One region of the Ewingella allii genome, then DNA from elsewhere that is predicted to be linked to it. Evidence: predicted binding sites of a transcription regulator. Region 1 holds the regulator's gene; each other region holds the start of a gene.

The links. The regulator PurR, encoded in region 1, represses purine synthesis genes. The targets are predictions, from matches to a motif close to CANGCAAACGTTTGCNTG.
Region 2: the regulator PurR is predicted to act here: its motif matches at 661-678, upstream of ypfJ (KPN_02809 family neutral zinc metallopeptidase).
Region 3: the regulator PurR is predicted to act here: its motif matches at 1,165-1,182, upstream of gltS (sodium/glutamate symporter).

The regions. Positions count from the first base shown of each region.
Region 1 covers NZ_JAWUDN010000001.1:678,778-681,049, reverse strand. The annotation lists gene cydH (cytochrome bd-I oxidase subunit CydH) at 17-292, opposite strand; gene purR (HTH-type transcriptional repressor PurR) at 443-1,468, shown strand; gene punR (DNA-binding transcriptional activator PunR) at 1,526-2,272, opposite strand, start outside.
Region 2 covers NZ_JAWUDN010000002.1:79,851-82,122, reverse strand. The annotation lists gene purC (phosphoribosylaminoimidazolesuccinocarboxamide synthase) at 1-635, shown strand, start outside; gene ypfJ (KPN_02809 family neutral zinc metallopeptidase) at 894-1,760, shown strand; gene SBO83_RS07125 (DUF441 domain-containing protein) at 1,879-2,272, shown strand, end outside.
Region 3 covers NZ_JAWUDN010000012.1:22,151-24,422, forward strand. The annotation lists gene SBO83_RS20000 (solute carrier family 23 protein) at 1-1,110, opposite strand, end outside; gene gltS (sodium/glutamate symporter) at 1,349-2,272, shown strand, end outside.

The sequences.
Region 1 (2,272 bases):
ACTCGGAATGAGAGGATTAGTGCATTACCGCCGTGAAGCTAAAGGCCAAAATCATTGCCAATGCGCCGACTGTCGTGATCAATGCGAATTTCAGATTGCTGTCCATGAAAACTCCTTGTGGATCAAATGCGGCCACGCCGTAAGCCATACAGTTTGTGTGCCAAAGCAGTTTCTCACAGTTTCCCGCTAAAATCTCGTGATCATTCCCTGCCTTAACAAGACTTTTTACTTCCCCTTTTCCGCGATATAAGAGAAAATTCGCGGTTACCACGCTGCGTGCCGGTCGATTCATCCCGATGTTCTTTCAGACAGCTGTCCTTTTCTGAAAAACCCACCAACGATTTCACTGCGCTTTTATTGTTCAGCAGTCAAATCCACGCAAGCAAACGATTAACATAATGCTAACGTGCCAGAGCACGTCGGTACAGGAGTCATTCTTTTCATGGCAACGATAAAAGATGTCGCAAAGCGGGCTGGCGTTTCCACCACTACCGTGTCGCACGTCATCAATAAAACACGTTTCGTCGCCGAAGAAACTAAAGCCGCCGTGCAGACTGCCATTAAAGAGCTGCACTACTCGCCTAGCGCCGTGGCTCGCAGCCTCAAGGTTAATAACACCAAGTCTATCGGCTTGTTGGCAACCTCCAGCGAAGCGCCCTACTTCGCCGAAGTTATCGAAGCCGTTGAAAATAGCTGCTTCGCCAAAGGCTATACGCTGATTTTATGTAACTCGCACAATAACCTCGATAAGCAACAGGCCTATCTGGCGATGCTGGCGCAAAAGCGCGTCGACGGCTTATTGGTGATGTGCGCCGAATACCCGGACGCCCTGTTGGACATGCTCGAAGAGTATCGCTCCATCCCTATGGTGGTGATGGACTGGGGCGAAGCGCGCAAGAATTTCACCGACAGCATTATTGATAACGCCTTTGAAGGCGGCTACATGGCCGGGCGCTATCTGATTGAACGCGGTCATCGCGATATCGGCGTGATCCCCGGCCAGCTAGCCCGCAACACCGGCGGCGGTCGCTTCCAGGGCTTCGTCAAAGCCTTAACCGAAGCCAATATTCCGCTGCGCGAAGAGTGGGTAGTGCAAGGGGATTTCGAGCCGGAATCCGGCTATCAGGCGATGCACAAGATTTTGATGCAGAAGCAGCGCCCGACCGCCGTTTTCTGCGGCGGCGACGTGATGGCGATGGGGGCAATCTGTGCCGCTGACGAAATGGGCCTGCGCGTGCCGCAAGACATTTCGGTGATCGGCTATGATAACGTGCGTAACGCGCGCTACTTTTCTCCAGCCCTGACCACCATCCACCAGCCGAAAGAGCGTCTGGGCGAGATGGCCTTCACCATGCTGCTCGACCGTATTGTCAGCAAGCGCGAAGAGTCGCAAACCATCGAGGTTCATCCGAAACTGGTTGAGCGCCGCTCAGTGGCCGACGGCCCGTATCGCGACTATCGTCGTTAATAGCGCGCCGCGAATAAAATAGTGAACCGACCAACGCCTGCTCCCATGCAGGCGTTTTTAATTGCGCAACCACTCCTGATTCATGGTTTCACTGTCGCCGAGATAGTCCAGCAGCCACGCCAGCGCGGGCGACTGATTGCTTTGGTCCCACGTCAGGCAGCAGGCGCTTTCCGGGAAATCCGTAGCCAGTTGCAAAACGCGAAGCTTATCCTGCTCGAGCCATTTATCCACCATATGGACGGGCATCATGCCGACACACAGCCCCGCGCACAGGCACTCAATGGCGCAGGTCCAGTCCGGCACCACCAGCCGACGCTGATTATCCAAGGTCCAGGTATCGCGCTTGGGTAAGCTACGCGAGGTGTCTTCCAGACATAGCGCGGGGTACTCTCGCAGCTGGTCGTCAATCAGCGGCGCGGGCAACGCCGCCAGCGGATGGCTCGGGCTGACCACGCAGTGCCAATCCATAAAGCCCATGTCGCGAAAGCTAAAACGCCCGCCGGTGGGCACCGCGCGGGTGGCGCCGATGGCGACGTCAGCGCGGCCATCAACCAGCGCATCCCACACGCCGTTGAACACTTCGGAATGAATAATCAGCTCGGTGTCCGGGAAGGTGCGATAGAAATCCGTCACTAGCCGCCGCGCCCTTTCTGGCTTAACTATACGGTCAACCGCCACGCTGAGCTGGCCGCGCCAGCCATTTGCCACCTGCTGGCACTGGCGGCGGGTCGCCATCATTTTTTTGATAAGCAACCGCGCATCCTCGACAAAAACCTGCCCGGCCGGGGTTAATTCCACATCGCG
Region 2 (2,272 bases), on a different contig from region 1:
AGTTCCGTAATGATACATCAGCACTCGATGGCGAGCGTATTGAGCAGTTCGACCGTAAAGGCATGGTTAACAACAAATTTAACCATTTCATCATGAGCAAGTTGGAAGAAGCTGGCATTCCTACCCAAATGGAACGTCTGCTGTCGGATACCGAAGTGCTGGTGAAGAAGCTGGATATGGTTCCGGTTGAATGCGTTATCCGTAACCGCGCTGCTGGGTCGCTGGTAAAACGTCTGGGCATTGAAGAAGGTCTGGAATTGAACCCACCGCTGTTCGATTTATTCCTGAAAAACGATGCAATGCATGACCCAATGGTCAACGAGTCTTACTGCAAAACCTTCGGCTGGGTTAACGAAGAGAACTTAGCGCGCATGAAAGAGCTGAGCTACAAAGCTAACGACGTGCTGAGCAAGCTGTTCGACGACGCGGGCCTGATTCTGGTCGACTTCAAATTAGAGTTCGGTCTGTTCAAAGGCGAAGTGGTTCTCGGTGACGAGTTCTCTCCAGACGGTAGCCGCCTGTGGGACAAGCAAACGCTGAACAAGATGGACAAAGATCGCTATCGTCAAAGCCTCGGCGGCCTGATCGAAGCCTATGAAGAAGTGGCTCACCGTATTGGTGTGAAACTGGACTGATCGGCAACGATTTTTTCAGGCTAGCGACGCAATCGTTTACGCGGTGGCGTTAGATGCAATCTAGCCTGAATGCGCAGCAAACGGGTGGCCTATCTGGGCTGCCCGTTTTTCTTTTGGCTCCTGACTTATCTCAATTCCACTAAACCTATCTCAAATTCCATTCATTTCTGGAATAACTCCCGTAAAATTGCCCGCTTGGGGAAATGGTATTTCCCGCACTCATTATCTAGTCTTAAAAAAACAGCTGGGAGGTGGACTATGCGTTGGCAAGGGCGTCGCGAGAGCGACAATGTGGAAGACAGGCGCGGGCAGAGTTCGGGACCCGGCTTGGGCGGCGGCATGCGCCTGCCAATCCGCGGTAAAAGCGGCATAGTGATTATTATTGTGGTGCTGGTGGCGGGTTATTACGGCGTGGATCTCACTCCGTTAATTGACGGCGGCCAGTCCGGCGGGGTGCAGCAAACCCAGTCTCAGTCCATCAGCCCGAAAGATGATGAACAGGCTAAGTTCACCTCGGTAGTGCTGGCTTCCACCGAAGATACCTGGAAAGATATTTTCCAGCGTCAGGGCCAAACCTATGTCGACCCTAAACTGGTGATGTATCGCGGCCAAACCCGTACCGGCTGCGGCACCGGCCAGTCGGTCATGGGGCCATTCTACTGCCCAGCGGACAGCACGGTTTACATCGACCTGTCCTTCTATCAAGAGTTGAAAAACAAGCTCGGCGCGGGCGGAGACTTTGCTCAGGCCTACGTGGTGGCGCACGAGGTGGGACACCACGTGCAGCACCTGATGGGCATCGAGCGCAAAGTTCGCCAGATGCAGCAGGGCGCGTCGCAAACCACGGTGAATCAGCTTTCAGTGAAAATGGAGCTACAGGCCGACTGCTTCGCCGGCGTCTGGGGCCACAGCGTGCAGCAACAAAACATGCTGGAAGAGGGCGATCTGAAAGAGGCGCTGGACGCCGCGCAGGCGATTGGCGATGACCGTCTACAACAGCAGAGTCAGGGCCGCGTGGTGCCAGACAGCTTTACCCACGGCACGTCACAGCAGCGCTATACCTGGTTCAAACGCGGTTTCGACAGTGGCGATCCTAACCAGTGCAACACCTTTGCCAGCCGCTAATCGCCTGATATTTCAAGGCTGAATCGCTGGTTTGCATGGCAAAACTGTTCAATAATTGACGTCCGACTCTGAGAGGCTTTCGAGCCTCTCTTTCTTCTTTTGAACCGCTGGAATCGTTATGGCCTTTCTGGATCCAACCTTGCTCATTCTGCTGGTGTTCGCGGGTTTAGGCATCATCAGCAATAACAGCTCGGTCACTATTGCGATGTTTTTCCTGCTTACCGTGCGCATCACGCCGCTGAACCAGTTTTTCCCCTGGATTGAGCGCTATGGCTTAACCATCGGCATTATCGTGCTGACCATCGGGGTGATGGCGCCTATCGCCAGTGGGAAAATCAGTGCCAGCACGGTGGTTCACTCCTTTATGCACTGGAAGTCCATTCTGGCGATTTTGGTCGGCGTATTGGTGTCATGGCTGGGGGGCCGGGGCCTGACGCTGATGGGCTCGCAGCCTCATCTGGTTGCAGGGCTGTTAGTGGGAACTGTGCTTGGCGTCGCCTTCTTTAAAGGCG
Region 3 (2,272 bases), on a different contig from region 1:
CGCCACGGCGGGGAACAGCCCCAGCGCGATCAGCATCAATGCCACCACAAACCCGACATAGCGACTGGCAACGCCGGTTAACTGAATCACGCCGTTGTTCTGGCCGAAGCAGGAGTTAGGGAAGGTGTTGAACACGGCTGAAAGCATCGAGTTCAGGCCATTGGCTAATACGCCGCCTTTGATGCGCTTCATATACAGCGGGCCGCTGACCGGCTGCTCGGAAACGTCAGAGGTGGCGGTAATGTCGCCGATGGTTTCCAGCGAGGTCACCATGAAAATCAGCATCAAAGGAATCAGTAAGTTCCAGTCGAAGCCCAGCCCGTAGTACAGCGGGGTCGGCAGCGTAACCAGATTGGTCTGTGTCGCCGGAGCCGAGGCTGGCAGCATGCCCATCAACCACGCGGCGACGTAGCCCACGGCCATTGCGATCACCAGCGAGGCGACGCGCAGGTAAGGGTTTTTCTGGCGGTTGAGCAGGATAATTACGACCAGAACCACGGCGGCCAGCAGCAAGTTCTTCGGCGCGCCAAAGGTGTGATCGTTCATCGCCGCGTAGCCGCCACCAATTGACGTCAGGCCAACTTGAATCAGCGACAGGCCGATAATCATTACTACAATGCCCGACACCAGGGGCGTGATCACCCGGCGGGCCAGATGCAGGAAGCGGGAAAGAATGATTTCGGTGCAGGACGCCACCATTAGGGTGCCGAACAGCGCCGCCATCATGGTTGGGACATCCGCGCCGCCGTTTTTCAACGCCATACCGCCCATGATTAACGGCGCGACAAAGTTAAAGCTGGTGCCCTGAATGGAGAGCAGCCCAGAGCCGACCGGCCCCCAGGTTTTAATTTGCAAAATGGATGCGAGGCCGGATGCAAACAGCGACATGCTAATAATGTGCTGAGTATCCTGCGCCGGCAGGCCGAGTGCCTGACAAATAAGCAGCGCGGGGGTGATTACGGCCACGAACATCGCCAATAAGTGCTGACAGGCGGCAAACAGGGTTTGCGGCAGCGGCGGGCGATCTTCAAGGCGATAAATCAGTTCACTGTGCTGTGGGCGGGAAAGTTCGGCGTGCTGTGCGTCTGTCTCGGCAGATTGCGTACTCATGATTTGGGCGTCCATTAAGCGGCAAAGCGGGCATTTTTCATGAAAACCTTTCCAAAAGCAATCGATTGCGAAACCAAATTTTTGAGAGAAAACGCTAATTCTCGTCGCACGTCGACACTGTTTTTCTTGCACTGAATTGCCTATCTGACTTCTAATTCCCTCTCAAGAAAACAACAGCGATCCGGAGTTCTTATAACTCAATAATAATTATGGATTTTTGCACACATGGAGCATTTCAATGATTCATCTCGATACCTATGGCACGCTCGTTGCCGCGACGTTAGTCCTCCTTTTAGGCCGTAAGTGCGTCCAATCAATCTCTTTCCTTAAAAAGTACACCATTCCCGAACCCGTTGCGGGCGGTTTGCTGGTGGCTTTCTTACTTTTACTTGCTAACCAACTGTTTGATTGGGAAGTGAGTTTTGATATGTCGTTGAAAGAACCGCTGATGTTGGCCTTCTTCGCCACCATCGGCCTGAATGCCAACCTTGCGAGTTTGCGGGCGGGAGGTAAGGCATTGGCCTTGCTGGTATTCGTGGTGCTCGGGTTACTGCTGCTGCAAAACGCCATCGGCATTGGCATGGCGAAACTGCTCGGTCTCGACCCGCTGATGGGCCTGCTGGCTGGCTCTATCACCCTTTCCGGCGGGCACGGAACGGGGGCGGCGTGGAGCAAGCTGTTCGTAGAGAAATATGGCTTTGAGAATGCCACCGAAGTCGCGATGGCCTGCGCCACCTTCGGTTTAGTGCTGGGCGGCATTATTGGCGGCCCGGTAGCGCGCTATCTGGTGAGCCACTCTTCGACACCCAACGGCACGCCGGACGACGCGGCTGACCCTAGCGCATTCGAAAAACCGGCCGTCGGGCGGATGATAAGCTCAATGGTGCTGCTGGAAACCATTGCCCTGATTGCTATCTGCCTGACGGCGGGCACTCACGTTTCCAAGCTGCTGCAAGGCTCGGCGTTCGAGATCCCAACGTTTGTTTGCGTGCTGTTTGTTGGCGTGATTCTTAGTAATTTGCTGGCCTGGCTGGGGTTCTATCGCGTCTTCGACCGCGCGGTTTCCGTACTGGGTAACGTCAGCCTTTCGCTGTTCCTTGCGATGGCTTTGATGAGTTTGAAGTTGTGGGAGATGGCGTCGTTGGCGCTGCCGATGATGGCA